Regions from separate parts of the Streptomyces sp. NPDC007917 genome, predicted to be linked through region 3. Evidence: predicted binding sites of a transcription regulator. Region 3 holds the regulator's gene; each other region holds the start of a gene.

Region 1 (9,545 bases), on a different contig from region 3:
ATCGAGGCCGCGCTGGCCGCCGGCGACGGTGAGACGAAGCACGCCATCCTGGCCATCCTCGGCGGGGTGGACGCGCCCACCGCCGCCCGGCTGCTGAGCGAGTCGAACGGCCATCTGCGGGCCGCCCTGGAGGCCGCGCGGGCGTAAGAACCAGGCGCACAGGTGCGGTGAAACGCCGTCGGGGCGGCACCCTGGGAGAGGGTGCCGCCCCGACGTACCCGATGTTCCGGGCGGACAGCCGATCGACTCAAGGAGTCGATCAGAAGTCCATGTCACCGCCCGGCATGCCGCCCGGAGCGCCCGCCGCGGCGGCCTTCTCCGGCTTGTCGGCGATGACGGCCTCGGTGGTCAGGAACAGCGCGGCGATCGACGCGGCGTTCTGCAGCGCGGAGCGCGTGACCTTGGCCGGGTCGATGATGCCCTCGGCGATCAGGTCGACGTACTCGCCGGTCGCGGCGTTCAGGCCGTGGCCCGGGGTGAGGTTGCGGACCTTCTCCACCACGACGCCGCCCTCGAGGCCGGCGTTGACCGCGATCTGCTTGAGCGGGGCCTCGAGCGCCAGGCGCACGGCCTGGGCGCCGGTGGCCTCGTCGCCGTCCAGCTCCAGCTTCTCGAAGACCGAGACGGTCTGCAGCAGGGCCACGCCACCACCGGCGACGATGCCCTCCTCCACGGCGGCCTTGGCGTTGCGCACCGCGTCCTCGATGCGGTGCTTGCGCTCCTTGAGCTCGACCTCGGTGGCGGCACCGGCCTTGATGACGGCCACGCCGCCGGCCAGCTTGGCCAGGCGCTCCTGCAGCTTCTCGCGGTCGTAGTCCGAGTCCGAGGACTCGATCTCGGCGCGGATCTGGTTGACGCGGCCCTGCACCTGGTCGGTGTCGCCGGCGCCGTCCACGATGGTGGTCTCGTCCTTGGTGACGGTCACCTTGCGGGCACGGCCGAGCAGGTCGACGCCCGCGTTCTCCAGCTTGAGGCCGACCTCCTCGGAGATGACGGTGCCACCGGTGAGGATGGCGATGTCGCCGAGCATGGCCTTGCGGCGGTCACCGAAGCCCGGGGCCTTGACGGCGACGGACTTGAAGGTGCCACGGATCTTGTTGACGACCAGGGTCGCCAGGGCCTCGCCCTCGATGTCCTCGGCGATGATCAGCAGCGGCTTGCCCGACTGCATGACCTTCTCCAGCAGCGGGAGAAGGTCCTTCACGCTGCTGATCTTCGAGTTGACGATCAGGATGTACGGGTCGTCGAGCGACGCCTCCATACGCTCCATGTCGGTGGCGAAGTACGGGGAGATGTAGCCCTTGTCGAAGCGCATGCCCTCGGTGAGCTCGAGCTCGAGCCCGAAGGTCTGCGACTCCTCGACGGTGATGACACCTTCCTTGCCGACCTTGTCCATCGCCTCGGCGATGAGCTCGCCGATCTGGGTGTCGGCGGCGGAGATGGAGGCGGTGGAGGCGATCTGCTCCTTGGTCTCCACGTCCTTGGCCTGCTCGAGCAGCTGGGCGGAGACGGCCTCGACGGCCTTCTCGATGCCGCGCTTGAGGGCCATCGGGTTGGCGCCCGCGGCAACGTTCCGCAGGCCCTCCTTGACCAGCGCCTGGGCGAGGACGGTCGCGGTCGTCGTGCCGTCACCGGCGACGTCGTCCGTCTTCTTCGCGACCTCCTTGACCAGCTCGGCGCCGATCTTCTCGTACGCGTCCTCGAGCTCGATCTCCTTGGCGATGGACACACCATCGTTGGTGATCGTGGGGGCGCCCCACTTCTTCTCGAGGACGACGTTGCGACCCTTGGGGCCGAGGGTGACCTTGACGGCGTCGGCGAGCTGGTTCATCCCGCGCTCGAGGCCGCGCCGCGCCTCCTCGTCGAACGCGATGATCTTGGCCATGTGAAGTGGTCCTCCCAAGACGGGGTGGATTGCTCCGGACCGCGCCTGGCGCCCGCGACGGACGGTCTGCCTGCCCTGCGGTTCCTTGCCCCGCACGGCCGGACGGACCTCACCGACCCGATCCTTCTGTCACTCTCACTCTCAGAGTGCTAACGCCAATGATTAGCACTCGACCCCTGAGAGTGCAAGCGCCCGAAGGGCTACGAGAGAAGACTCGCTGGTCATGGAGGTGGAACGAGCTGCGGCGGTGATCGTCTGCGGCCACGTCAAAGGGCCCGCTCCCCCTGGGGGTACGGGCCCTCTGAACAGTCCAGTCAGCTGCTTCGCGTCGGCGCGCTTCAGCCAACAGCCACGCGGACCATGTCCGCCTGCGGCCCCTTCTGACCCTGCGAGATCTCGAACTCGACCCGCTGGCCTTCCTCGAGGGTGCGGTAACCGTCCATCTGGATCGCGCTGTAGTGGACGAACACGTCCGCACCACCGTCGACCGCGATGAAGCCGTACCCCTTCTCCGCGTTGAACCACTTGACGGTGCCCTGAGCCATTCCTAACTCCCCTATTGCTGGCCCTTGCGCAGGACCGCACTCCGCGGACCCGGGTCAGACCTCACCCCCCGAGTCGAGGGGGGTGTGCGCCGGAACGCGTCGACCGCCGCTGAATGTATCTGTCCCACTGCCCTGTGCAACAGGTCAATCGGACGAGAATTCTGGCGACGGTCGAACGGTAATAAGCGGCGAATTCCAGCGAATCCGGGGCAAGCCGGGCCGGACATAGGGGATCAACCCGGCAATTCGCGCGCACACCTTGCGCACAAGTTGACGAGTTCTCATATGTGGTCGGCGCGGGGCCGACAGGAGGAGAACGGTTTAACTGTATCGCGGTTCCACACACGGAATCGCCCCGTCCGTTTCTATCAGGACGGGGCGATTCCGTTTAACCCGGGGTCGCGGATTCCGTTTAACCCGGGGTCAGCGCGGGTGATGACCGGCTCAGCAGCCGCCCGCGACCGCCGGAATGATCGAGACACCGGCGCCGTCCGGGGTCGCCGTCTCCAGGCCCTCCGCGAAGCGCACGTCGTCGTCGTTGACGTAGACGTTCACGAAACGGCGCAGCTTGCCGGTGTCGTCCAGGACGCGGGCCGCGATGCCCTGGTGGTTGCGGTCGAGGTCGGCCAGGACCTCGGCAAGGGTCGCCCCTTCGGCGCTGACCTCGGCCTGCCCGCCGGTGTAGGTGCGCAGGATGGTGGGGATCCGGACATTGACGCTCATGAGGGTTTCACCTTCTGTCGGAAGTGCTGCGGGAAGCGAGGGCGAATTCGAGGGGCGAATTCAAGCCAGCTGGTGTGAGCCGGGCCGGTTCAGGCCAGACCAGCCTCGCGGAACGCGTCGAGACTCGGGCGGATCACCGCCGTGGGCCCACTCGTCGGGGCGACCGCGTCGAGTGTCTTGAGGCCGTCTCCGGTGTTGAGCACGACGGTGGTGAGGGCGGGGTCCAGCACCCCGTTCTCGAGGAGCTTCTTCGTCACGCCCAGGGTCACCCCGCCCGCGGTCTCCGCGAAGATCCCCTCCGTACGGGCCAGCAGCTTGATCGCGTCGACGACCTGCTCGTCGTTCACGTCCTCCACCGCCCCGCCCGTACGGCGCGCGATGTCCAGCACATACGGCCCGTCCGCCGGGTTGCCGATCGCCAGCGACTTGGCGATGGTGTTCGGCTTCTGCGGCCGCACCACGTCATGGCCGGCCTTGAAGGCGGTGGAGACCGGGGAGCAGCCCTCGGCCTGGGCGCCGAAGATCTTGTACGGCTTGTCCTCGACCAGGCCGAGCGCGATGAGCTCCTTCAGCCCCTTGTCGATCTTGGTGAGCTGCGAACCGGACGCGATCGGGATGACGAGCTGGTCCGGCAGCCGCCAGCCGAGCTGTTCACAGATCTCGTACGCGAGGGTCTTGGACCCCTCCGCGTAGTACGGGCGCAGGTTGACGTTGACAAAGCCCCAGCCCTCGCCCGCCGGGTCGCCGATCAGCTCGCTGCAGAAGCGGTTGACGTCGTCGTACGTGCCCTCGATGGCGACCAGCTCACCGCCGTAGACCGCGGCCATGACGACCTTGCCCTGCTCCAGGTCGTGCGGGATGAAGGTGCACGAGCGCAGCCCGGCGCGGGCGGCCGCGGCGCCGACCGCGCCCGCGAGGTTGCCGGTGGAGGAGCAGGAGAGAGTGGTGAAGCCGAAGGCGCGGGCGGCCTCGACGGCCTGGGCGACCACGCGGTCCTTGAAGGAGTGCGTCGGGTTCCCGGAGTCGTCCTTGATGTGCAGCTCGCCGGTCACACCCAGCTCGCGGGCCAGGTTGTCGGCCTTCACCAGCTTGGTGAAGCCGGGGTTCAGATTGGGCTTGTCGGCCACGTCCGCCGGGACGGGCAGCAGCGGGGCGTAGCGCCAGATGTTGTTCGGCCCGGCCTCGATCCGCTTGCGCAGCCCCTCGGGGTCGCCGGTCGGCAGGTCGTACGCGACTTCGAGCGGTCCGAAACACTCCGCACAGGCGAAGATGGGGCCGAGGGGGAAGCGCTCACCGCACTCGCGACAGGACAGGGCGACGGCGGGGCCGAGCGAGACGGAAGAGGTGGTCGAGCTTTCAACAGCTTGCACAGCCATGGAGGCGAGGCCCTTTCTCCTCATCTTCCTCACGGCGCGTCTCGCCGCGAGCCGGAATTGGCACCTTCCCAAGCCGGGGCCCCGCTTCGGTGAAGAATCAGGACCGGCTGGAGGGTTGCCGGGGCTTCAACGGGCCGGATCCCTCTGCCCCTCTGGATGAGCGGTATGACGTCGGGCTGCCCCGGCGTGTTTGTCGCACCGGGACCCCCGATACAGGGCGGTCACGTGCGCTGTTCAAGACTGTAACCGAAGACCCGGATGGTTAAGACAGTCGTCCGAAGCGCGAGATGGATCACAGCTGACGTGTGCGGAGCACAACAGGGAGGCATGGCCGTGCTGGAAGAGGTGGAACGCTGGCTGGAGGAGCGGTCCTGGTCCGCCGACGACCGTCCGCTCGACCGGCTGCTGGCCGCCAAGCGCGCCACGGGCCGGACCGTGAGCGTCGTGCTGCCCGCCCTCAACGAGGAGGCGACGGTCGGCGAGATCGCCGCGACCATACGCCGTGAGCTGATGGGCCAGGCCGCGCCGCTGGTCGACGAGCTGGTGGTGGTGGACTCCGGGTCCACCGACCGCACCTCCGAGGTCGCCGCGGCGGCCGGGGCGAGGGTCGTGCACCGCGACTCCCTGCTGCCCGAGCTGCCGGCGCTGCCCGGCAAGGGCGAGGTGCTGTGGCGCTCGCTGCTGGCGACCAGCGGCGACATCATCTGCTTCATAGACGCCGACCTGCGGGAATTCGACGCCCGCTTCGTCTCCGGGGTCGTCGGCCCGCTGCTGACCGACCCGGACGTGCACCTGGTGAAGGGGATGTACGACCGGCCGCTCGGCCCCGGGCTCGGCGCACCCGCCTCCGGCGGGGCGGCCGGCCAGGGCGGGCGGGTCACCGAGCTGGTCGCCCGGCCGCTGCTCAATCTGCACTGGCCGCGGCTGGCCGGTTTCGTCCAGCCGCTCGGCGGCGAGTACGCGGCGCGCCGCTCGCTGCTCGAGCGGCTGCCCTTCCCCGTCGGATACGGGGTGGAGCTCGCCATTCTGATCGATTCGCTGCACACGGTCGGGCTCGACGGGCTCGCCCAGGTGGACCTCGGGGTGCGCAAACACCGCCACCAGGACCCGCAGGCGCTCGGCCGGATGGCAGCCACGATCTACCGCACGGCCCAGCTTCGGCTGGCCCGCGGGCATCTGGTGCGGCCGCGGCTGACCCAGTTCGACCGGGGCGAGGCCGGTTTCGTGGCGCGGACGAGCGATGTGGACACGGAGGAGCGGCCGCCGATGATCGAGATCCCGGAGTACGCGGAGCGGTGGGCGGCGTGACGCCCGGCCGCCCCGGTGCCGCTGTCCGGGGCAAGAGACCGTACACACGTTTGCGCGACTCGTGAGGTGGCTAGGTACGCGACATGGCCTCTGAGCACAGCGCTGCACAGGTCCTGGTCGCGTCCAACCGCGGCCCGGTCTCGTACACCCTGCGGGAGGACGGTTCGCTCGACGCCAGGCGCGGCGGCGGCGGGCTGGTCTCCGGTCTCAGTGCGATAGGGCCGGACGCCGGGGCCGTATGGGTCTGCGCGGCGCTCGGCGACGGCGACCGCGAGGCGGCCCGGCGCGCCGGGACCGGGCATCTGGACGCCGGCGACACCGGCGGGCAGCTGGTGCGGATGCTCGACATCGCGCCGGAGGTCTTCGACGCCGCGTACAACGGCATCGCGAACTCGGTGCTGTGGTTCGTCCACCACCTGCTCTACCAGACGCCGCTGGAGCCGGTCTTCGGCGCGGAGTTCCGCGCCCAGTGGGACGCCTACCAGGCGTACAACGCGGCCTTCGCGGACGCCCTCGCCCAGGAGGCCGCCGACGGCGCCGCCGTGCTGGTCCAGGACTACCACCTGGCGCTGGTGCCGGGGCTGCTCCGCGAGCGCCGGCCCGACCTGCGGATCGGCCACTTCTCGCACACCCCCTGGGCGCCCCCGGACTACTACCGGCTGCTGCCGGACGATGTGGCGGCGGGCGTGCTGCGCGGCATCCTCGGCGGTGACCGCGCCGCGTTCCTCACCGAGCGCTGGGCCCTGGCCTTCGCCGACTGCGCCGCGGCCGTGCTCGGCGCGGAGGTGGTGCGGGACGGCGCGCGGCTGTCCGTGCGCCTGGACGGGCGCGAGACCCGGCTGGGCGTGCACGGCCTGGGAGCGGACGCGGACTTCCTGCGGAAGCGGTCGCGGGCCGCGGACGTCGACGAGCGGCTGGCCGCCCTGCGCGAGCAGATCGGCCCCGGGCGCAGGACCGTCGTGCGGGTGGACCGCACCGAGCTGTCCAAGAACATCGTCCGCGGGCTGCTGGCCTACCGGCGGCTGCTGGAGACCCGCCCCGAGTGGCGGGGGCGCGTGGTGCACGTGGCCTTCGCCTACCCCTCCCGCCAGGACCTGGCCGTCTACCGCGACTACACGGAGCAGGTGCGGCGGGTCGCCGACGGGATCAACGCCGAGTACGGCACGGAGGGCTGGCAGCCGGTCGCCCTCCATGTGAAGGACGACTTCGCGCGCTCGCTCGCCGCCTACCGGCTGGCGGACGTGGCCCTGGTCAACCCGATCCGGGACGGGATGAACCTGGTCGCCAAGGAGGTGCCGGTGGTCTCCGAGCGGGGCTGCGCGCTGGTGCTGTCGCGGGAGGCCGGGGCGTACGCGGAGCTGGGCGACGACGCGCTGGTGGTCAACCCGTACGACATCGAGGCGACGGCGCGGGCGCTGCACGAGGCGCTGTCGATGGGGGACGGCGAGCGGGCGGAGCGTACGAAGCGGCTGGCGACCGCCGCGACCGCGCTGCCGCCCGCGCAGTGGTTCCTGGCGCAGCTGCGGGCGCTGACGGAGGGCTGACGCCCGCGCCCGAAGCCCACGGCTCGCGGCGGTCTCAGTCCCCGACCGCCTCGGCCAGGGCCGTCAGCAGGTCCACGATCCCCGCCGGGCCGTCGACCACCAGGTCGGCCCGCCGGGCCAGCTCGGTGACCTCGGTGGAGCCGCTGCACACCAGCAGCCCGGGCACCCCCCGCGCCCTGAGCTGTTCCACCGCCGCGAACGCGGCCAGGTCGCCCAGGTCGTCGCCCCCGTAGAGCACCGCCGAGGCCCCGGTCTCCCGTACGTACTCGGTGAGGGCGACGCCCTTGTCCATGCCCGGCGGGCGCAGTTCGAGCACCAGACGGCCGGGCTCGACGATCAGCCCGTGCCGCTCGGCGAGGAGGCGCAGCGGCTCGCGCAGCGCCTCGAAGGCGCCCTGCGGATCGGCGGCGCGGCGGGTGTGGACGGCGACGGCGCGCCCCTTCTCCTCCACGGTGGCGCCGCGCGCTTCGCCGACCGCGGCGGTCACGTCCGGGAGTTCGGCCCGGGCCGCCGCGACGCCCGGGTGCGGGGGCGGGGCGATGACCTCACCGCCGGCGGCGTCCCAGCGCTCGGCGCCGTAGTGGCCGAGGACCACCAGGTGGTCGAGGCCGGCGGGCCCGGCGAAGCCGCCGTACTCCACGGCGAGGGCGGCCGGACGGCCGGTGATCACCGCGACGGAGCGCAGCCGCGGGGCGAGCCGGGAGAGCGCGGGCGCGGCGCCGGGGTGGGCGCGCGCCTGGTCGGGGTCGGGGACGATGGGGGCGAGGGTGCCGTCGAAGTCGAGGGCGACGACGGACTCGCCGGGCCGCTGGAGGATCGCCGCGAGGCCGTCACGGCCGGCCGCTGTCGTGGGTACGGGAAGAGGGTGGCTGCCCATGCGGCCGACCCTATCGCCGCGGGGGCCGTCGGGGTGGGGTTGTGGGCGGTCCGGTCAGCGGCGCCCGCGCCGCGCCTCGCGCAGCCGGCGCAGGCGGTTGACGGTCACCGGGTCGTGGGCGAGGGCGCGGGGGTCGTCGAGGAGGGCGTTCAGGAGCTGGTAGTAGCGGGTCGGCGAGATGCCGAGCTGTTCGCGTATCGCGCGCTCCTTGGCGCCGGGCCCCGGCCAGCCACGCCGCTCCACGGCGAGCACGGCCCGGTCCCGCTCGGACAGCCCGGCCGCGCCGCCGGGGGGCCCGGCCGTCCCGTCGGAGGTCCCGGCCGCGCCGCCGGGGGTCCCGGCCGCGTGGTCCTCCGCGTCCCTGTCCCCCGCCTCGCCGTGCCGGTCCTGCTCGCCGTGCATCGCTAGCCCTTCGCGGTCTCCAGCGCGTCGGCCTGGCGCTGGATCTCACTGAGCACGCCCGCCGGGTCGCCGCCCTTGGCGACCGTCGAACCGAGCTTTTTCTTCAGGTCCGACTGGACCGACGCCCACGACGTCTTGTCCACCGGGTAGAACTGCGCCGTCCCCAGCTCGTCGAGGAACTTCCACAGCCGCTTGTACTTGCGGTCCCCGCGCATCGTCTCGGAGGCCTTGGTGGTCACCGGCAGCAGGTCGTACTGGGTGGTGAAGTCGAGCACGTTCTTCTCGGTGTAGAGGAAGTCCAGGAAGAGCCCGGCCTGCCGGCGGTTGCCGTTCTGCTTGAAGGCCATGACCCAGTCGGCGACGCCCATGGTGGCCCTGGACTTCCCGGTGCGGCCGGGCAGCGGCGCGGTGCCGTACTCGATGCCGTGGCCGTCCGCCTGCTGCATCAGGGTCGGGTGGCCGTTGAGCATGCCGACCTCGCCGCGCGTGAAGGCGTCGAAAATGTCCTGGCGGTTGGTGCGGCCCGGGTCGTCGGGGCCGGTGAGGCCCTCGCCGACCAGCTCGTCGCGCAGCCACTCGAGGGTCTTGATGTTCTGGGTCGAGTCGATGGTGTAGCTGCCGTTGCTGTCGGTGTAGCCGCCACCGCCGCCGAGCATCCACATCATGGCCTCGCCCTGCGACTCCTCGGGGCCGAGCGGCAGGCCGTAGGGGATCTTCACGCCGATCGACTTGAGCTTGGTCGCGGCGTCCTTCAGCTCGGCCCAGGTCTCCGGGACCGAGGCGACGCCGGCCTCGTCGAACAGCTTCTTGTTGTAGAAGAACAGCCGGGCGCTGGAGACGAAGGGCAGCCCGTACTGCACCCGCTTGACCTCGCCCGCCTGCACG
Region 2 (9,545 bases), on a different contig from region 3:
GTGCCGCTGAGCCATCCGTCGCCGGTCCGCCGCGCATGGCCGACGCGCAGCCCGGGTACATCCGTCAGGGCATCGACCCGGCCGGGGCGGGCGGGTCGGGGTGTCTTCCGGTCGCTGTCCATGGGCGCTATGCGTAGCACGGAAGCCGTGGCGAAGGGGCCGCGGGCGCGGGAGCGTTCGCGCGGAGCCCTCGTCAACAGGACGTTCATCAGACGTTGATTGGCCGACGGCAGGCTGTGCGATATGCCGTTCGCCCTCGTCCGAAGGAAGACCAACGTGCCCCGTACGTCTCGGACGGAGGAGCTCCCGACCCTGGCCGCCGCCGCGCGGCAGGCGCCTCGGGTGGCCCTCCGCTGGATCAGTGAGCCGGACTGCGAGGAGGAGCTGACGCACGCCGAACTGCTCGACCAGGCGGGGCGGGCGGCGGCGGCCCTGACGAGGCTCGGCGTGCGCGCGGGGGACCGGGTGGCGGTGCATCTGCCGCTGATCCCCGAATCCGTGATCGCCACGCTCGCCTGTGGCCGCCTCGACGCCGTACGCTCCACGCTCCCCGTCGGGCTGCGCGTCCATGAGCTGCGCGCCCGGCTGGCGGGGATGGACGCGAAGGTGCTGATCACCGCGGACGGCGACTGGCGGCGCGGGGAGCCGCAGCCGCTCAAGCCGCTGATCGACCGGGCGCTGGCGGGCAGCGCGCGGACCCCGAAGGTCCTGGTCGTCCACCGTCTGGCCCGCCCCGTGTCCTGGACGCCCGGCCGGGACCTGTGGTGGCACGAGCAGCTGGCCGGCGCCCCCGCCGACGCGCCGTCCGACCGGTCGTACTCTTGACGCATGAGCACCGCCCCCGACCCCGGACCGCGCGACCCGGCAGCCGCGCTGATCTTCGACGATCCGCTGGCGCAGCGCTCCTCGGACGACACGGACCGCGGCTGGGGTGAGCGCCCGGCCGGCGGCGGCACCGGCGATGGCACCGACGGCGCCGCGGACCTGGCCCGCTTCCTCGACGAGAAGCCGCCCCACCACCTCTGAGCTCCGGAACCCCGAGGGCTCAGGTGCTCGATGCGCTGCCGCGCAGCGCGACCAGCTCGTCCCTTATCTCGCGGAGCAGCGCGATCTCGGCGCTCTCCTTCTCGGCCTGCTTCTCCTCTTCCTGCTGCTCCTTGGCGGCCTTCCGCGCCAGATAGCGCGACATCGGCAGCACCATCAGGAAGTACACCACCGCCGCCGTGATCAGGAAGGTGAGCACGGCGCTCAGCACGGTCCCCCAGAGGATGGGGATGCCCCTGGTGACCTCGCCCGCGGCGTTCGTCTCGCAGGGGGCCTCCAGGCAGGAGCGGTACTTCTCCAGGTCCTTGGTGCCGAAGGCGCCGACGACCGGATTGATCAGGCCCTTCACTATGGAGTTCACGACGCCCGTGAACGCGGCTCCGACCACGACCGCGACAGCCAGATCGATGACGTTGCCACGCATCAGGAAGGCCTTGAAGCCCTCCATGACGCTCTTCTTCTCCTCGCTCAACCCTTTGCCTTTCTCTCGCCGCACCGGTTGTGGAGCGGACGGCTCCGCAACCTACGGTCAAGATCGGCACAGCGCCACCGCCAACTTCGATGTGGCCGCCGCACCGGCCAGGGCCGCCGCGGTCGGCCGCTCCACCGCGAGCACGACCAGCGCTCCGCCACTCGCCGCTCCGAGGTCCGCGCTCTCGACGTCCGCCGCCGTCATACGCCCCGGCCGCGGCACATCGGTCACCCGCGCACCACGAGCGATCACATGCGCGGCGGCAGGGCCGCGGGCCTGACCGGGCCCCGGGGCGGCCAGCACATCCACTCGGTCACCGGGGCGCAGCAGCCGCACAGCCGCCGCGTCGGCGATCCGCACCGGCGCGGACACCACGGCCGGCCGCGGCTCGCGTCGGCCGTCGTCCGGCGGCGCGGAGGCCGCCGGACGCGGTTCGGAGCCGCCGGAGGGCGCGGCGGCTGCCAGCGCGGCCGCGGTCATCGCCAGACCCGCCGCCATCGAGCGCCGGCGCCGCCGTAACGCCCGCCGCAGCCGATGTCCGCCGCGGCCCACCCGCACCGGCCCGAACCCCGGCACCGCGCACGTCGGGGGAGTGCGACGGGACCGCTCGGCCCAGGAAGGAGCCGAGCGCGCCCGGGACGCGGGCGAAGGCGACAAAGGCGATGAGAGGGACAGAGAGGGCGATAGTGAGGGCGGCGGGGATGGAGGGGATGGAAGTGACGGAGGAGAGGAAGCGGACGGAGAGCGGAGGAACGGGTCGGACACGGCAATCACCGCCTGTCGTGAGAGGCCGGGAGCTTCTGGCCCCTTCACGATGCCCGTCCTCGCCGAATCCCGCTCGGGCCTGTGCACAACCCCCAGGCTGTGGATAACTCCGTCACCCGCGCGGGTAAACCCGCCGACCGCTACGGCAGCTCGATCCCCAGGTCCCAGCCGTCGTGCCCATGGGTGCACAGGCACTCCCGCGCCTCGGCGGCCGGCAGCGCGCCCACCGCGTCGAACAGCACGTCGCGCAGCCGCTCCAAGTTCTCCCCGAACACCCGCAGCACCTCGCCGTGCGAGACCCCCTCGCCCGTCTCCGCACCCGCGTCCAGGTCCGTGACCAGCGTCAACGACGTGTAGCAGAGCTCCAGTTCACGGGCGAGCACCGCTTCCGGATGTCCCGTCATGCCGACCACCGACCACCCCTGCGCCGCATGCCACCGCGACTCGGCCCGGGTGGAGAAGCGCGGCCCCTCGATCACGCACAGCGTGCCGCCGTCCACCGGTTCCCAGTCGCGCCCGCGCGCCGCCGCCACCGCGACCTGCCGCCCCGTCGGGCAGTACGGATCGGCGAAGGTGGTGTGCACCACGTTCGGGACCTGCCCGTCCGGCAGCGCCTCGCCGTCGAAATAGGTCTGGACGCGGCCCTTCGTGCGGTCCACCAACTGGTCCGGCACCAGGAGCGTCCCCGGCCCGTACTCGGGCCGCAGCCCGCCCACCGCGCACGGGCCGAAGATCTGCCGTACCCCGACCGAGCGCAGCGCCCACAGGTTGGCGCGGTAGTTGATCCGGTGTGGGGGCAGGTGGTGCTTGCGGCCGTGGCGCGGGAGGAAGGCGACCCTCCGCCCGGCGACCTCGCCGAGGAAGAGCGAGTCGCTCGGTGCGCCATAGGGGGTCTTGACGGTGATCTCGGTCACATTGTCGAGGAAGGAGTAGAACCCCGACCCGCCGATGACCCCTATCTCCGCCGTCTCCGCATACGTACTGCTGGTCTCCGCCATGCGGTCACCCTAGCCAGCGCCGTCCGCGCATACGACATCCCGCCGCCTCCCCCTGAGGGAAGCGGCGGGATGTCGTATGCGCTTGGGGCGGCCGTATGTCAGGCGGCCGACGAGGTGCTGCTCGACGTGGTCGACGACGAAGAACTCGACGACGAGCCCGACGAAGAACTCGAGGACGACGACGAAGACGTGTCCGAGGAGGAGGACGAAGACGAGGAGCCCTCGCTCTTCGCGGCCGCCGGCTTCGACGAGCCGCCGCCGGTGCTGCCGGACGACGAGCCGCGGCTGTCGTTCCGGTAGAAACCGGAGCCCTTGAAGACGATGCCGACCGCCGAGAACACCTTCTTCAGGCGTCCCTTGCAGCTGGGGCACTCGGTGAGCGCGTCGTCAGTGAACTTCTGCACCGCCTCGAGGCCCTCGCCACACTCGGTGCACTGGTACTGATAGGTCGGCACTTACTCCTCCTGGCACTCTCACTCAATGAGTGCTAACGACGGTCCATAGTGCAGTATTCCTGCCCGCCAGTCCACTGCGGCGGGCCATACGGTGACCCAGCCCACGCGGCCCGGCCCGACCGTCACTGCCCGCTCGTGCCCAGCCAGCCCGCCAGCTTGCCGCCCCGGCCCACCGCCCGCAGCCGCTCCTCCGCCGCGTCCCGCACCGGGTCCGTGGCCACGACCAGCAGCTCGTCGCCGCGCCGCAGCACGGTCGAGGGCTGCGGCACAAAGCTCTTCGCTTCCCGGACGACCAAGGTGACCGCCGCCCCCGTCGGCAGCCGCAGCTCGCCGACCTCCACGCCGTGCATCTTGGAGTCCCTGGGGATCGAAACCGACAGCAGATGCCCGCGCAGCCGCTCCAGCGGCGCCGACTCGATGCCGAGGTCCGCCGCCCCCTCCTCCTCGCCCAGGCGCAGCCGGCGCGCGACCCAGGGCAGGGTCGGGCCCTGCACCAGGGTGTAGACGATCACCAGCACGAAGACGATGTTGAAGACGCGGCGGCTGTCGGGCACGTCCGAGACCACCGGGATGGTGGCGAGCACGATCGGCACCGCACCGCGCAGCCCCGCCCACGACAGCAGCGCCTTCTCCCGCCACGGCACCTGGAAGGGCAGCGTGCTCACCAGCACCGAAAGCGGCCGGGCCACCGCGGTCAGCGCCAGCCCGACGCCGATGGCCGGCCAGACGTCGTCGCCCAGGTCGTGGGGGGTCACCAGCAGGCCGAGCAGCACGAACATGCCGATCTGCGCTATCCAGCCGAGCCCCTCGGCGAAGCCGCGCGTCGCCGGCCAGTGCGGCAGCTTCGCGTTCCCCAGGATCAGCGAGGCCAGGTAGACGGCGAGGAAGCCGGAGCCGTGGGCCAGCGCCCCGCCCGCGTACGCGATCACGGCGATCGCCATCACCGCGATCGGGTACAGGCCCGAGGCGGGCAGCGCGACATGCCGCAGGCCGTACGCCCCCAGCCAGCCGATGGCCAGCCCCACCACCGCGCCGATGGCCAGCTCCAGGGCGATCTCGCCGAGCAGCAGGTACCACGGCTCAATCGCGCGCTGGGCGGAGAAGGCGACCACGAGGATCACCACCGGGGCGTCGTTGAAGCCGGACTCCGCCTCCAGGGTGCCCGTGAGCCTCCTCGGCAGGGGCACCTTGCGCAGCACTGAGAAGACCGCCGCCGCGTCCGTGGAGGACACCACCGCACCGATGATCAGCGCTTGCCGCCAGTCGAGCCCGACCAGATAGTGCGCGGCCGACGCCGTGACCCCGACGCTCACCGCGACCCCCACCGTGGACAGCACGGCGGCGAGGGGCAGGGCGGGTTTGATTTCCCGCCACTTCGTGCCGAGGCCGCCCTCGGCCAGGATGACCACAAGCGCGGCATAGCCGAGGACCTGCGTGAGCGCGGCGTCCCCGAAGACGACGCCGATCCCGTCCTGCCCGATCGCGACGCCGAGGCCGAGGTAGATGAGCAGGGTCGGCAGCCCGCTGCGCGTCGAGACCCTGACGGCCGCCACCGCGACGAGCAGGACGAGTGAGCAGATCAGCAGGAGTTCGTTGAGGTGGTGGACAGTCAGCGGCCGAACCTTTCTCACGGGAGCGGCCGGAAGGCTCCCCGACCGACCGGAACTTCATTGCCTTACCTAATATTTTACGGGTTCTTGACGCGGGTGTCTGACATCGGTTTTTCGCGGGTGGTGGCCGGTGGGTGGCCCCAGTCATGACTCCGCGTAGGGGCGGCGACAGCGCTGCGCCTATGGTTGCTCCAGCACTCCAGGATCACCCTGCCCCCTCGAAGGACAGCGATGCCCGCCAACAAAAACGGCCCTTCTGGCAAGAAGAAGGGCCGACGTGCCCGCCTGATCGTGATCGCAGTCGTGCTGCTGCTCGTGGGGGGCGTCGGATACGGCACGTACTGGAGCATCAGTACGGTGCGTGCCTCCTTCCCGGAGACCACGGGATCGCTGCAGCTCAAGGGCCTGTCCGGGCCTGTGCAGGTCAAGCGCGACGGCTACGGGATACCGCAGATCTACGCCGACACCCCCGAGGACCTCTTCCGCGCCCAGGGGTTCGTCCAGGCCCAGGACCGCTTCTGGGAGATGGACGTACGCCGCCATATGACGGCCGGTAGGCTCTCCGAGATGTTCGGCTCCGGACAGGTGGAGACCGACGCGTTCCTGCGCACTCTGGGCTGGCACCGCGTCGCGCAGCAGGAGTACGACACCAAGTTGTCGCCGTCCACCAAGAAGTATCTGCGGGCCTATGCCGACGGGGTCAACGCCTATCTCGCGGACCACCAGGGCAAGGAGCTGTCCGTCGAGTACGCGGCCCTGGAGTTCGAGCACGACTACAGGCCCGAGAAGTGGACCCCGGTCGACTCGGTGGCCTGGCTCAAGGCCATGGCGTGGGACTTGCGCGGCAATATGCAGGACGAGGTCGACCGCGCGCTGGCCTCCAGCCGCTTGAGCGCCAAGGAGATCGAAGAGCTGTACCCGGCCTACCCGTACAGCCGCAACAAGCCGATCGTGGACGGCGGCGCGGTGGACGGGACCACCGGCGCGTTCGACCCCAAGGCGACCGCGACGGACACCTCCACCGACTCCCCGGCGAACGGGGTCGCGGGCGCCACCCAGGGCTTCCAGACCCAGCTCTCCTCGCTCTCCAAGACCCTCGACGACGTGCCGGCGCTGCTCGGCCCGAACGGCACCGGCATCGGCTCCAACTCGTGGGTGGTCGCGGGCCGGTACACGACCACCGGTAAGCCGCTGCTCGCCAACGACCCGCATCTGGCCCCCCAGCTGCCGTCCGTCTGGTACCAGATGGGCCTGCACTGCAACCAGGTCAGCACCGCGTGCCCGTACGACGTGGCGGGCTTCACGTTCTCCGGTATGCCGGGGGTCGTCATAGGCCACAACCAGAACATCGCCTGGGGCATGACCAACCTGGGCGCGGACGTGACCGACCTCTACCTGGAGAAGGTCACCGACCAGGGCTACCTCTACGACGGCAAGCAGGTGCCCTTCAAGACCCGTGAGGAGACCATCAAGGTCGCCGGCGGCAAGTCCCGGACGATCACCGTCCGCTCCACCCGGCACGGCCCGATCGTCTCCGACCGGGACGACGAACTCGGGGACGTCGGCAAGAGCGCACCGGTAGGCAGCGACGTCGGCGATGTGGCACCCGACCGCGGCGACGGCTACGCCGTCTCGCTGCGCTGGACCGCGCTGGACCCGTCCAACTCCATGGACGCGGTCTTCGAGCTCGACTCCGCCAAGAACTTCACCGACTTCCGCAAGGCGGCCCGCGACTTCGCCGTCCCCGCCCAGAACCTGATCTACGCCGACACCAAGAACCACATCGGCTACCAGATGCCCGGCAAGATCCCCACGCGCGCCAAGGGTGACGGCCGTTACCCGGCGCCCGGCTGGGACTCGCGCTACGAGTGGAACGGCTACATCCCGCAGGCCGAGCTGCCCTGGGACTACGACCCCAAGCGCGGCTACATCGTCACCGCCAACCAGGCCGTCATAGGCAAGGACTACAAGTACCAGCTGACGGACGACTGGGGATACGGGGCGCGCAGCCAGCGGATAACCGACCTGATCGAGTCGAAGATCAAGGACAACGGGAAGATCTCGACCGACGACATGCAGTCCATGCAGATGGACAACAGCAGCGAGATCGCCGAGCTGCTGACCCCCTACCTGCTGAAGATCGACGTCAAGGACGGCTTCGTCAGGGAGGCGCAGAAGCTCCTGGAGGGCTGGGACTACACCCAGGACTCGGACTCCCCGGCCGCCGCCTACTTCAACGCCGTCTATCGCAACGTCCTTATGCTCGCGTTCGGAAACAAACTTCCGAAGGAGCTGCGGGTGAAGGGCCAGTGTCTGCGGGTCCGGCCGGCCGATGACTCCGGCCCCGCCGAGGACCTGAACGGCAAGGCCCGGCTGGTGCGCGAGTGCGGCCAGCGCGACGCGGCGTCGGCCCAGCCGGACGGCGGCGACCGCTGGTACGAGGTCATCCGCAAGATCATCAAGGATCCCAAGAACCACTGGTGGAAGACCACCGGCACCCGCCTCGAGCCCGCCGCCACCAACCGGGACCAGCTCCTGGGCCAGGCCCTGAAGGACGCCCGCGCCGAGCTCACCGCCAAGCTGGGCAAGGACATCAACAGCTGGAGCTGGGGCCGACTGCACCGGCTGACGCTGAAGAACCAGACCCTGGGCACCGAGGGCCCGGGTGTGGTGCAGTGGCTCCTCAACCGCGGCCCCTGGAACCTGTCCGGCGGCGAGGCCGCGGTCAACGCCACCGGGTGGAACGCGGCGGGCGGCTACGGCGTCACCTGGGTGCCGTCCATGCGGATGGTCGTCAACCTCGACAATCTGGACAAGTCGCGGTGGATCAACCTCACCGGCGCCTCCGGGCACGCCTACCACGCGCACTACACCGACCAGACGGAGAAGTGGGTGAAGGGTGAGCTGCTGCCCTGGTCCTTCAGTGAGAGCGCGGTGAAGAAGTCGACTGACGACGAGCTGGCGCTCACGCCCTGACCTCTTCGGTCAGCACGGCCACGCACGCCCCCCGCGAGACCCCCGCCCCTGCCGCGGACAGGTTTCGCGAGGGGCGTGCCGCCGTATAAGGGGCGCGCCTACGGGGCCCGGAACGCTCCTACGGCCCGGAACGCGCCTACAGGACCTGGAGCGCGCCTACAGGGTCCGGAAGCGGTGCACCGCCGAGGGCGTCACCGCCGCGTGCACCGGTTGGTCGTGGGCCTCGCCCGGGACCTCGTCCAGCACCTCGCCGTCGTACAGCAGGACCACCAGCGCCGGACGCGCCCCGGCCCGGTCCAGCCGGGCCAGCACCCGGTCGTACGAACCGCCGCCGCGGCCCAGGCGCACCCCGCGCCGGTCCACCGCGAGCCCGGGCAGCAGCACGACGTCCGCCCCGGTGACCGCCTCGGGGCCAAGCCGCGGTCCCCCCGGCTCCAGCAGCCCCCGCCCGGCGCGCACCAGGCGGTCGGGGCCCTCGTCCCGGCCCCAGTCGAGGTCGTTGTCCTCCCGCAGAACCGGGAGCAGCACCCGTACGCCCCGCGCGCGCAGCGCCTCCCTCAGGTCCCGTGTGCCGGGCTCGCTGCCCACCGAGACATACGCGGCCACCGTCCCCGCCCCCGCGAGCTCCGGCAGCTCCAGTGCGCGACACGCCAGACGTGCCTGGGTGTCCGCGATGTCATCCGCCGTCAACCTGGCTCTCACCGCGATGAGACTTCGCCGCAACTCCGGCTTACTACCTTCGCTGTTGATCACTGCGTGCACAAACTTCCTGTCTCATGTCATATTCACTGAACCCTCATCAAGCTCTCAAAGGCACCCGATAGGGTTCAGTACATGACTCAAGCGCGTACTCGGATCAGCAAGGCTGTCATCCCTGCCGCGGGGCTTGGAACCCGCTTCCTGCCGGCCACGAAGGCCACGCCCAAGGAGATGCTGCCGGTCGTCGACAAGCCGGCGATCCAGTACGTCGTCGAGGAAGCCGTCACCGCCGGGCTGTCCGATGTGCTCATGATCACCGGCCGTAACAAGCGGCCCCTGGAGGATCACTTCGATCGCAACTACGAGCTCGAAGAGGCCCTGAGCCGCAAGGGCGACGAGACCCGACTCGCCCGCGTCCAGGAATCCAGCGATCTCGCGACCATGCACTACGTCCGCCAGGGCGATCCCAGGGGCCTTGGCCACGCCGTGCTGTGCGCCGCCCCGCACGTCGGTGACCAGCCCTTTG
Region 3 (9,545 bases):
CGCATCGCCTCGGCCGCGTTGGGCAGGAAGGCCTCGCAGTGCTCGAGATCGGCGAGGTCGGCCGGGTCCCAGCGGCCGGTGTCATCCCAGCCGACGTCCGCGAAGACCATGCTGCCGTGGCCGACGGCCTGGGTGACCCACTCCTCGCGGTTCCCCGGGACCAGGGAGGCGATGGCGGCGCGCGCCGGGGGCGGGCAGCTGGGGGCGGGCTCCTCGGGCGGCGGCGCCTCGTGGCCGTGGGAGACCATCGTGCGCTCGCCCTCGTAGGCCATGGACACGGTCACCGGGGAGTGCCAGCCGCGCACCGTACGGGACAGCGACAGGTCGATGCCCTCGCCGCGGTCCAGGGCGTCGCGGCAGTAGTCCCCGTACATGTCGTCCCCGAAGGCGGCGGCGAGGGAGGTGCGCAGGCCGAGGCGGGCCAGGGCCGTGGCCATGTTGGCCACCCCGCCGGGGCTGGAGCCCATACCGCGGGCCCAGGACTCGGTGCCGCGCACGGGGGCGGAGTCCAGGCCGGTGAAGATGATGTCCAGGAAGACCGTGCCGGTGAGATAGACGTCACAGGCCGGGTCACCGGGTCTGCGGACGGCCGCGAGCGGGTCGAGCAGGGGGTACTCCGCCGGGTACGCCGCCGCGAGCGGCTGGCCGTGGTCTGTGGTCACCGTGCGCTCCCAGATTGGACCGGCCTCGTCGCCGGTCCCGTTCAATGAATCTCGTTCAGCGAAATGTCGTGGATCAGTGCGGCTGCGGCCAGTGTGCACGATGGCACCGACAGCGGCGGGGCCCGAGCGTGAGCGGGCGCTCAGCGCCGCTTGGGCAGCGCCACGCTCATCAGGTCCTGCGCCACCGTGAGCTCGCCCTCGAAGCCCGCCGCCCGCGCCTGGCGCTCGAAGTCGGAGGGGTCGCCGTACCGCTGGGAGAAGTGGGTCAGCACCAGGTGCCGCACCCCCGCCTCCGCGGCCAGCCGCGCCGCCTGGCCTGCCGTGAGATGCCCGTACTCGACCGCCAGCGGCTCGTCCTCGTCCAGGAAGGTCGACTCGATCACCAGCAGGTCGCAGCCCTGGGCGAGGTCGTAGGCGCCCTCGCACAGCCGGGTGTCCATGACGAAGGCGAAGCGCTGTCCGCGCCGCACCTCGCTGACCTCCTCCAGCGTGACCGTGCGCCCCTCCCGCTCCAGCGCCCCTTCGCGCTGCAGCCGGCCGACCTCCGGCCCGCGGATGCCGTGCGCCGCCAGCCGCTCGGGCAGCATCCGGCGGCCGTCGGGCTCGATCAGCCGGTAGCCGTAGGACTCGACCGGGTGGGAGAGCCTGCGCGCCTCCAGCGTGTACCCGGCGGTCCGCGTCAGGACCCCGCCCCGGCCGGACACCGGCGCCTCGGCCAGCGGCACGGTCTCGCGGTACGCGGTCGCGTACCGCAGCCGCTCGAAGAAGCGCTGTCCGCTCGCCGGGTAATGCGCGGTCACCGGGTGCGGCACCCGGTCCAGGTTGATCCGCTGGACGACCCCGGCAAGACCCAGCGAGTGGTCCCCGTGGAAGTGCGTGACACAGATCCGGTTGATGTCATGGGCCGCGACCCCCGCCCGCAGCATCTGCCGCTGGGTGCCCTCGCCGGGGTCGAAGAGGATGCCCTCGCCGTCCCAGCGCAGCAGATAGCCGTTGTGGTTGCGGTGCCGGGTCGGCACCTGGCTCGCGGTGCCCAGGACGACCAGTTCACGTACGGACAACGGGACTACCCGGGGGGCCAGTTGAAGCCGCGGCCGCCCAGGACGTGGGCGTGCGCGTGGAAGACGGTCTGCCCCGCGCCCGAGCCGGTGTTGAAGATGACGCGGAAGCCGGTGCCGTCGATCGACTCGTCGGCGGCGACCGCGCCCGCCTCGCGCAGTATGTCGGCGGCGACCTGCGGCTCCGCGTCCGCGAGGGAGGCGGCGTCCGGGTAGTGGACCTTGGGGATCACCAGGACGTGGGTCGGCGCCTGGGGATTGATGTCCCGGAAGGCGAGGGTCGTCCCGGTCTCGCGGACGACGGTCGCCGGCACCTCCTTCGAGACGATTTTGCAGAACAGGCAGTCGGCCTGCGGTTCTCCCGCCACCGGTGGCTCCTTACGCAACGTCGGCTGGTACGGAACCGGATGCTACCGGGACGCCCGGAGGGCGCGCGCCGAAACCACGGGGTGGTCCGCCGCCGTGGAGCGGGAGCGGTGCGCCGGCTGCGGCCGCCTCTCGGCCGGCCGCTTCCCGGCGCCCGCCCGTCGGCCGCCTCCTACTTGCCGCTGTCCCTGTCGCTGCCTCTGTCGCTGCCTTTGTCGCTGGCCGCCGTGGTCCGCCGGTCCCACGGGTGGACGGTCTTCCGGGACGGCTTGGGATGCGCCGTCTTCCGTGCGTTGCAGTCGCCGATCACATTCGCCCGGAAGACCTGGTGGCCGTCCACCTTGGCGGTCAGATCGCCCCGTACGCAGATGTTCTTGCGCTCGTAGGTGACGGTGCCGCTGACCTTGATGGTGCGGTCGTCCTTGGTCTCGCCCCGGCAGTGGACGGAGGCCTTCGCGTCCCGCGACGGGCCGGACGTGTGCTTGCCCTTCACATCCGCGTTGCAGGTCATCCAGCGCACGTCTATGCCGCCCTTTTCGAGCGCGCGCGTGCTGACCCGGTCCGTGGTGACCGCCACCCCGATGGCGCTGAGCCCCGTCTTGTCCCTGGGCTCGCACGCCGTCACCGCGACGGCCGCCAGGGCCGCCGCCACCACCGCCAAGAGCGCGTTCCTTTGATGCCTCATTGCCCCCATAGGGAGAGGTTCCCACCGGAGCGGGGGAATCCGGAAGGGCACACTCGGCCACATGATCCGCCGGGCGCGCGGGGGCAGTCGGGGGCATCCGGGTGGCGGTGGGGCGTCAGCTCCAGCGGCCCGTGCGCCCCAACAGCAGCGCGGCCGCCGCCGTTCCGGCCGTGGAGGTGCGCAGCACGGTCGGGCCCAGGCGGTACGGGCGCGCCCCGGCCTCGGCGAAGGCAGCCAACTCCTCGGGCGACACACCCCCTTCGGGGCCCACCACCAGCGCGACGCTCCCCCCGGCGGGCAGCGGCGCCGTCGCCAGCGGCTCCCCGCCCTCCTCGTGCAGGACGGCCGCGAAGTCGGACTCGGCCAGAAGACGGGCAACCTGGCGGGTCGTCATCGCGTCCGTCACCTCGGGGAAGAGGAGCCGACGCGACTGCTTGCCCGCCTCCCGGGCCGTCGAACGCCACTTGCCCAGCGCCTTCAGGCCGCGCTCGCCCTTCCACTGGGTGACACAACGCGCCGCCGTCCAGGGCACGATGGCGTCCACGCCCGTCTCCGTCATGGTCTCCACGGCCAGTTCGCCGCGGTCCCCCTTCGGCAGCGCCTGGACGACGGTGATCCGCGGGCTCGGCGGCGCCTCATGACGTACCTCGGCCACCTCCACCAGCAGCCGGTCCTTGCCCTCGACGGCCGCCACGGCGCCGAAAGCGCCCGTACCGGCCCCGTCCGTCAGCACCACCGGCTCGCCCACGCGCAGCCGGCGCACCGACACGGCATGCCGGCCCTCCGGCCCCTCGAGCGTCAGCCGCGCCCCCACGGCCGCCCCCGCGAGGGAGTCGGCCAGGAAGACAGGAGCGGTCACGACACCGCACCTCTGTCCCGCCCGACGCCCAAACCCTCACGTGCCGCGTCCAGTTCGGCTGCCAGCGTCTCCACCAGCCGCGCGGCGGGCAGCTCCCGGGCCAGCCGGTGCCCCTGCCCCGCCCACAGCGCCATGCCCTGCGGATCGCCGGCCTTCGCCGCCGCCTTCCGCAGCCCCGAGGTGAGGTGGTGCACCTGGGGGTAGGCGGCCGGGGCGTACCGGCCGTGCTCGCGCATGAAGCGGTTGACCAGCCCGCGCGCGGGGCGCCCGGAGAAGGCGCGGGTCAGCTCCGTACGGCCGAACACCGGGTCGGTCATGGCCTTCTTGTGCAGGGTGTTGGCCCCCGACTCGGGGCAGACCAGGAACGCGGTCCCCAGCTGGGCCGCGACCGCGCCCGCCGCCAGCACCCCGGCGATCTGCGAGCCGCGCATCAGCCCGCCCGCCGCGATGACCGGAATCTGCACGACCTCCCGGACCAGCGCGACCAGCGACAGCAGCCCCAGCCCGGCGCCCGTCCCGTCGGCGCGCGGGTCGTCGCGGTGGGTGCCCTGGTGGCCGCCCGCCTCGACGCCCTGCACGCATACGGCGTCGGCGCCCGCCCACTGGGCGGCCTGCGCCTCGGCGGGCGAGGTGACGGTCACCACCGTCCGCGTCCCGGCCTTCCCGAACGCGTCGAGAACGGCGCGGGTGGGACAGCCGAAGGTGAACGAGACGACCGGGACCGGGTCGTCGAGGAGTATCGCCAGCTTGGCGTCGTACGCGTCGTCGGAGCCCGAGTCGGGGTCGCCCAGCGGGGTGTCGTACCAGGCCGCCTCCCCGGCGAGCTGCTCGCGGTAGACCTCCACGGCGGCGGGGTCGGCGGTGAGCGGCTGCGGCATGAACAGGTTCACGCCGAAGGGCCGGCCGGTCTGCCCCCGCACCTGCTTGATCTCCTCGTACATCGCCTCCGGCGTCTTGTAGCCGGCGGCGAGGAACCCGAGGCCGCCGGCCTCGGAGACGGTGACAGCCAACTGCGGGCAGGAGGCCCCACCCGCCATCGGGGCCTGCACGATCGGGTACCGAAAGAGATCGGTCAGCGCGGAGGACATGGCGACATCGTGTCATGTCCTCCGCGTGGATCAGTACTCGGCTCGGGGCCCCTGAGGGCTCTACCGTCCGTTGAACGCATCCTTCAGCCGCGAGAACAACCCCTGCTGCCCTGGCTTGAATTCGCCCATCGGCCGTTCCTCGCCCCGCAGCTTGGCCAGCCGGCGCAGCAGCTCCTCCTGCTCCGGGTCGAGCTTGGCCGGGGTCTGCACCTCGACGTGGACGATCAGGTCGCCTCGGCCGCCGCCGCGCAGGTGGGTCACGCCGCGCTGGTGGAGCGGGATCGACTGGCCGGACTGGGTGCCGGGCCGGATGTCGACCTCCTCCAGGCCGTCGAGCGTCTCCAGGGGCACCTTCGTGCCCAGGGCCGCCGCCGTCATCGGGATGGTCACAGTGCAGTGCAGATCGTCGCCCCGGCGCTGGAAGACCGGGTGCGGGACCTCGTGGATCTCCACGTACAGATCGCCCGCCGGGCCGCCGCCCGGGCCGACCTCGCCCTCGCCGGCGAGCTGGATCCGGGTGCCGTTGTCCACGCCGGCCGGGATCTTCACGGTCAGCGTCCGGCGCGAGCGGATCCGCCCGTCGCCCGCGCACTCCGGGCACGGCGTCGGCACCACGGTGCCGAAGCCCTGGCACTGCGGGCAGGGCCGGGAGGTCATGACCTGGCCGAGGAAGGACCGGGTCACCTGGGACACCTCGCCACGGCCCCGGCACATGTCACAGGTCTGCGCCGTGGTGCCGGGCGCCGCGCCCTCGCCGCTGCACGTCGTACAGACGACCGCGGTGTCGACCTGGATGTCCTTGGTGGTCCCGAAGGCCGCCTCGGTCAGCTCCACATCGAGGCGGATCATGGCGTCCTGGCCGCGCCGGGTCCTGGACCGCGGGCCGCGCTGGGACGCGGTGCCGAAGAAGGCGTCCATGATGTCGGAGAAGTTGCCGAAGCCGGCGCCGAAGCCGCCCGCGCCGCCCCCGCCGCCCGCGGCGGACAGCGGGTCCCCGCCCAGGTCGTAGACCTGCTTCTTCTGGGGATCGGACAAGACCTCGTAGGCGGCGTTGATCTCCTTGAACCGCTCCTGGGTCTTGGGATCCGGATTCACGTCCGGGTGCAGCTCGCGCGCGAGCCGGCGGAATGCCTTCTTGATCTCGTCCTGCGAGGCATCACGCCGCACGCCCAGGACTGCGTAGTAGTCCGTCGCCACTTACGACTCCGCCAGGATCTGTCCGACGTAACGTGCCACTGCGCGTACCGCTCCCATCGTTCCGGGGTAGTCCATGCGGGTCGGTCCGACCACGCCGAGTTTGGCGACCGCCTCGTCGCCCGAACCGTAGCCGACTGCCACGACCGAAGTGGAATTCAGGCCCTCGTGAGCATTCTCATGACCGATCCGTACGGTCATGCCCGAGTCCTTCGCCTCGCCGAGCAGCTTGAGGAGCACGACCTGCTCCTCGAGCGCTTCGAGCACGGGCCGGATCGTCAGGGGGAAATCGTGTCCGAAACGGGTGAGATTGGCGGTGCCGCCGATCATCAGCCGCTCCTCGGTCTCTTCGACCAGCGTCTCCAGCAGGGTGGCCAGGACCGTCGAGACGGACCCCCGGTCCTCCTGCTCGAAGGACTCGGGCAGGTCCTGCACCAGCTGCGGCACATCCGCGAACCGCCGGCCCACGACCCGGCTGTTCAGCCTGGCCCGCAGGTCCGCCAGCGACTCCTCGCTCACGGGCGTCGGGCAGTCCACCATGCGCTGCTCGACCCGGCCGGTGTCGGTGATCAGCACCAGCATCACGCGCGCCGGGCTCGTCGACAGCAGCTCCACATGGCGGACCGTCGAGCGGGTCAGCGAGGGGTACTGCACCACCGCGACCTGCCGGGTCAGCTGCGCGAGCAGCCGGACCGTGCGGCCCACCACGTCGTCGAGGTCCACGGCGCCGTCCAGGAAGTTCTGGATGGCCCGCCGCTCCGGCGTGGACAGGGGCTTCACCCCGGCCAGCTTGTCGACGAACAGCCGGTAGCCCTTGTCCGTGGGGATGCGCCCGGCGCTGGTGTGCGGCTGGGCGATATAGCCCTCGTCCTCCAGGGCCGCCATATCGTTGCGCACCGTGGCCGGGGAGACGCCCAGCCGGTGCCGCTCGGTGAGCGCCTTGGAGCCGACCGGCTCCTCCGTGCCCACATAGTCCTGGACGATCGCACGCAGTACCTCGAGTCTGCGTTCGCTGAGCACCGCGCGCACCTCCAGTCCAGCCGTCTCATCAGGTCTTCCCCCTGGCACTCAATGGTCACGAGTGCCAGAACCCCTCAGCCAGTGTACGGCGGGGTGCCGTGGCCGGGGCAAGAGCCGCCGCTTTGCCACCGCTGGAGCTAGCGTCTCCGTATGGACACCCGTTGGGAAGAGGCGCGCTGGGAAGATCTCGCGCCGTCCGTCATCCGGTGCCGGCTGCCGGGCTGGGACGCGACCGTCGGCGCGATCGCCGGCCGGACCGGCGTCCTGGTCGTGGACACCGGCGCCGATCTGGCCGAGGGCGCCTGGGTGCGCCGCGAGGTCACCCGGCTCTTCGGCCGCCGGCCCACTCACATCGCCCTCACCCACCCCCACTTCGACCATGTCTTCGGCACCGCCGCCTTCGCGGGCTGCGAGGTGTACGGGGCCGCCGGACTCGACGAGCTGCTGGGCCGCGAACGGGACGCGCTGCGCGAGGACGCGGTGCGCCACGGCGCGGACCCCGGCGCCGCCGCCGGGGCCGCCGACCATCTCGTACGCCCGCACCACCTGGTGTGCGGCGAGCTCACCCTGGACCTGGGCGACCGGCCCGTCCTGCTGGCGAACGTGGGCCCCGGCCACACCGCTCACGACCTGGCCGTCCTCGTCCCCGGCCGGGCCCCGGGCGAGCCCGAGGTGGTCTTCTGCGGCGATCTGGTCGAGGAGTCGGGGCAGCCCCAGGCGGGCGCCGACGCGATCCCCGGCCAGTGGCCGGCCGCCCTGGACCGGCTGCTCGCCCTCGGCGGCGAGGACGCGCTGTACGTCCCGGGGCACGGCGCCGTCGTGGACGCCCGGTTCGTCCGGGCGCAGCGCGACGAACTCGCGGCTCGCTTCGGCGTGTCCCCCTGAGGTCGGCGCTAGGGTCACTCGGATGCGACAGTACGACCCGGACCTGACCCCGCCCTGGAAGCGCCAGGCGCCCGCGCCCGAGGTGCCGGCCGAGCCCGACCTGGTCGTCAAGGAGGTCACCACCGGGTTCTGCGGTGCCGTGATCCGCTGCGAGAAGACCGCGCAGGGCCCCACGGTGACTCTGGAGGACCGCTTCGGCAAACACCGGGTCTTCCCCATGGAACCGCGCGGCTTCCTCCTGGAGGGCCGCGTCGTCACCCTGGTGCGCCCCCGCGCCGCCGCCCCCACGGGCCCGCGCCGCACGGCCTCCGGCTCCCTCTCCCTCCCCCAGGCCCGCGCGCGCGTCGCCCGCGCTGGGCGCATCTACGTGGAGGGGCGCCATGACGCGGAGCTCGTCGAGCGGGTGTGGGGGGACGACCTGCGCATCGAGGGCGTGGTCGTGGAGTACCTGGAGGGGATCGACGACCTGCCGGCGATCGTCCGCGACTTCTCCCCCGGCCCCGACGCCCGCCTCGGCGTGCTGGTCGACCATCTGGTCCCGGGCACGAAGGAGTCCCGTATCGCGGCCGAGGTCACCGGGGAGCACGTGCTGGTCGTCGGGCACCCCTACATCGACGTGTGGGAGGCCGTGAAGCCCTCCTCGGTCGGCATTCCCGCCTGGCCGACGGTGCCGCGCGGCCAGGACTGGAAGACGGGGGTCTGCCGGGCGCTGGGGTGGCCCGAGAACACGGGGGCGGCCTGGCAGCGGATCCTGTCCTCGGTCCGCACGTACAAGGACCTGGAGCCGAGCCTGCTGGGGCGGGTGGAGGAGCTGATCGACCATGTGACCGTGGGCGGTCCGGACGGGCCGTAAGAGGGCCTGTCGGGGCGCGTCAGGCACGCCTCGGGTCGGGCGTCAGTCCACCAGGTCGCGCACGACCGCGTCGGCCAGCAGCCGCCCCCGCAGGGTGAGCACCGCCCGGCCCGCGCCGTACGGCTCCGGCTCCAGCAGGCCGTCCGCCAGCGCCCTGGCCGCCGCGGCGGCGCCCGCCGGGGCCAGCAGGTCCAGCGGGCAGCCCTCCGCGAGCCGCAGCTCCAGCAGGATCCGCTCGACCCGGCGCTCCTCGTCGGTCAGCACCTCACGGCCCGCTCCCGGGGACCGGCCCTCGCTCAGGGCCTGTGCGTACGCACCGGGGTGCTTCACGTTCCACCAGCGCACGCCGCCCACATGGCTGTGCGCGCCGGGGCCGGCGCCCCACCAGTCCGCGCCGCGCCAGTACAGCTCGTTGTGGCGGCACCGGCCGGCGTCCGAGGTGGCCCAGTTCGACACCTCGTACCAGTGGAACCCGGCCGCCGACAGCGTCTCCTCCGCGATGAGGTACCGGTCGGCGTGCACATCGTCGTCGGTCATCGGCACCTCGCCGCGCCGGATGCGCCGGGCGAGCTGGGTGCCCTCCTCGACGATCAGCGCGTACGCCGACACATGGTCGGGCCCGGCGCCCAGCGCGGCCTCCAGCGAGGCGCGCCAGTCCGCGTCGCTCTCCCCCGGCGTGCCGTAGATCAGGTCCAGGTTCACATGGTCGAACCCGGCCGCCCGCGCCTCGGCCACGCACGCCTCGGGGCGGCCCGGGGTGTGGGTGCGGTCCAGTACGCGCAGGACGTGCTGCCGGGCGCTCTGCATCCCGAACGACACCCGGTTGAACCCGGACTCCCGCAGCCGCTCCAGATACCGCGGGTCGACCGACTCCG

What was found. Region 3 encodes HrcA, which represses chaperone genes, less so after heat shock. Its sites were predicted from a motif close to TTNGCACTCNGNNNNNCNGAGTGCNAA; they were not measured.
Region 1: a site for HrcA is predicted at 2,012-2,038, ahead of groL (chaperonin GroEL). Genes of this name have one in related genera too.
Region 2: a site for HrcA is predicted at 3,744-3,770, ahead of ACFZDL_RS20580 (FmdB family zinc ribbon protein). Genes of this name have one in related genera too.

Annotation. Positions count from the first base shown of each region.
Region 1 is NZ_JBIBKK010000008.1:157,344-166,888, reverse strand. It holds gene murQ (N-acetylmuramic acid 6-phosphate etherase) at 1-147, shown strand, start outside; gene groL (chaperonin GroEL) at 260-1,885, opposite strand; gene ACFZDL_RS17865 (cold-shock protein) at 2,224-2,430, opposite strand; gene ACFZDL_RS17860 (MoaD/ThiS family protein) at 2,875-3,153, opposite strand; gene thrC (threonine synthase) at 3,243-4,529, opposite strand; SAM riboswitch class I at 4,547-4,692, opposite strand; gene ACFZDL_RS17850 (glucosyl-3-phosphoglycerate synthase) at 4,863-5,837, shown strand; gene ACFZDL_RS17845 (trehalose-6-phosphate synthase) at 5,921-7,381, shown strand; gene otsB (trehalose-phosphatase) at 7,416-8,258, opposite strand; gene ACFZDL_RS17835 (DUF3263 domain-containing protein) at 8,313-8,531, opposite strand; gene ACFZDL_RS17830 (extracellular solute-binding protein) at 8,663-9,545, opposite strand, start outside.
Region 2 is NZ_JBIBKK010000009.1:260,079-269,623, reverse strand. It holds gene ACFZDL_RS20610 (P1 family peptidase) at 1-122, opposite strand, end outside; gene ACFZDL_RS20605 (AMP-binding protein) at 277-825, shown strand; gene ACFZDL_RS20600 (hypothetical protein) at 829-1,026, shown strand; gene mscL (large conductance mechanosensitive channel protein MscL) at 1,046-1,516, opposite strand; gene ACFZDL_RS20590 (RcpC/CpaB family pilus assembly protein) at 1,574-2,014, opposite strand; gene ACFZDL_RS20585 (S-methyl-5'-thioadenosine phosphorylase) at 2,422-3,279, opposite strand; gene ACFZDL_RS20580 (FmdB family zinc ribbon protein) at 3,378-3,734, opposite strand; gene ACFZDL_RS20575 (potassium/proton antiporter) at 3,857-5,365, opposite strand; gene ACFZDL_RS20570 (penicillin acylase family protein) at 5,576-8,320, shown strand; gene ACFZDL_RS20565 (5-formyltetrahydrofolate cyclo-ligase) at 8,477-9,070, opposite strand; gene galU (UTP--glucose-1-phosphate uridylyltransferase GalU) at 9,155-9,545, shown strand, end outside.
Region 3 is NZ_JBIBKK010000006.1:414,027-423,571, forward strand. It holds gene ACFZDL_RS14745 (PfkB family carbohydrate kinase) at 1-662, opposite strand, end outside; gene ACFZDL_RS14750 (ribonuclease Z) at 803-1,723, opposite strand; gene ACFZDL_RS14755 (histidine triad nucleotide-binding protein) at 1,729-2,088, opposite strand; gene ACFZDL_RS14760 (hypothetical protein) at 2,259-2,741, opposite strand; gene ACFZDL_RS14765 (16S rRNA (uracil(1498)-N(3))-methyltransferase) at 2,887-3,630, opposite strand; gene ACFZDL_RS14770 (nitronate monooxygenase) at 3,627-4,718, opposite strand; gene dnaJ (molecular chaperone DnaJ) at 4,779-5,915, opposite strand; gene hrcA (heat-inducible transcriptional repressor HrcA) at 5,916-6,932, opposite strand; gene ACFZDL_RS14785 (MBL fold metallo-hydrolase) at 7,083-7,817, shown strand; gene ACFZDL_RS14790 (DUF3097 domain-containing protein) at 7,840-8,670, shown strand; gene hemW (radical SAM family heme chaperone HemW) at 8,713-9,545, opposite strand, start outside.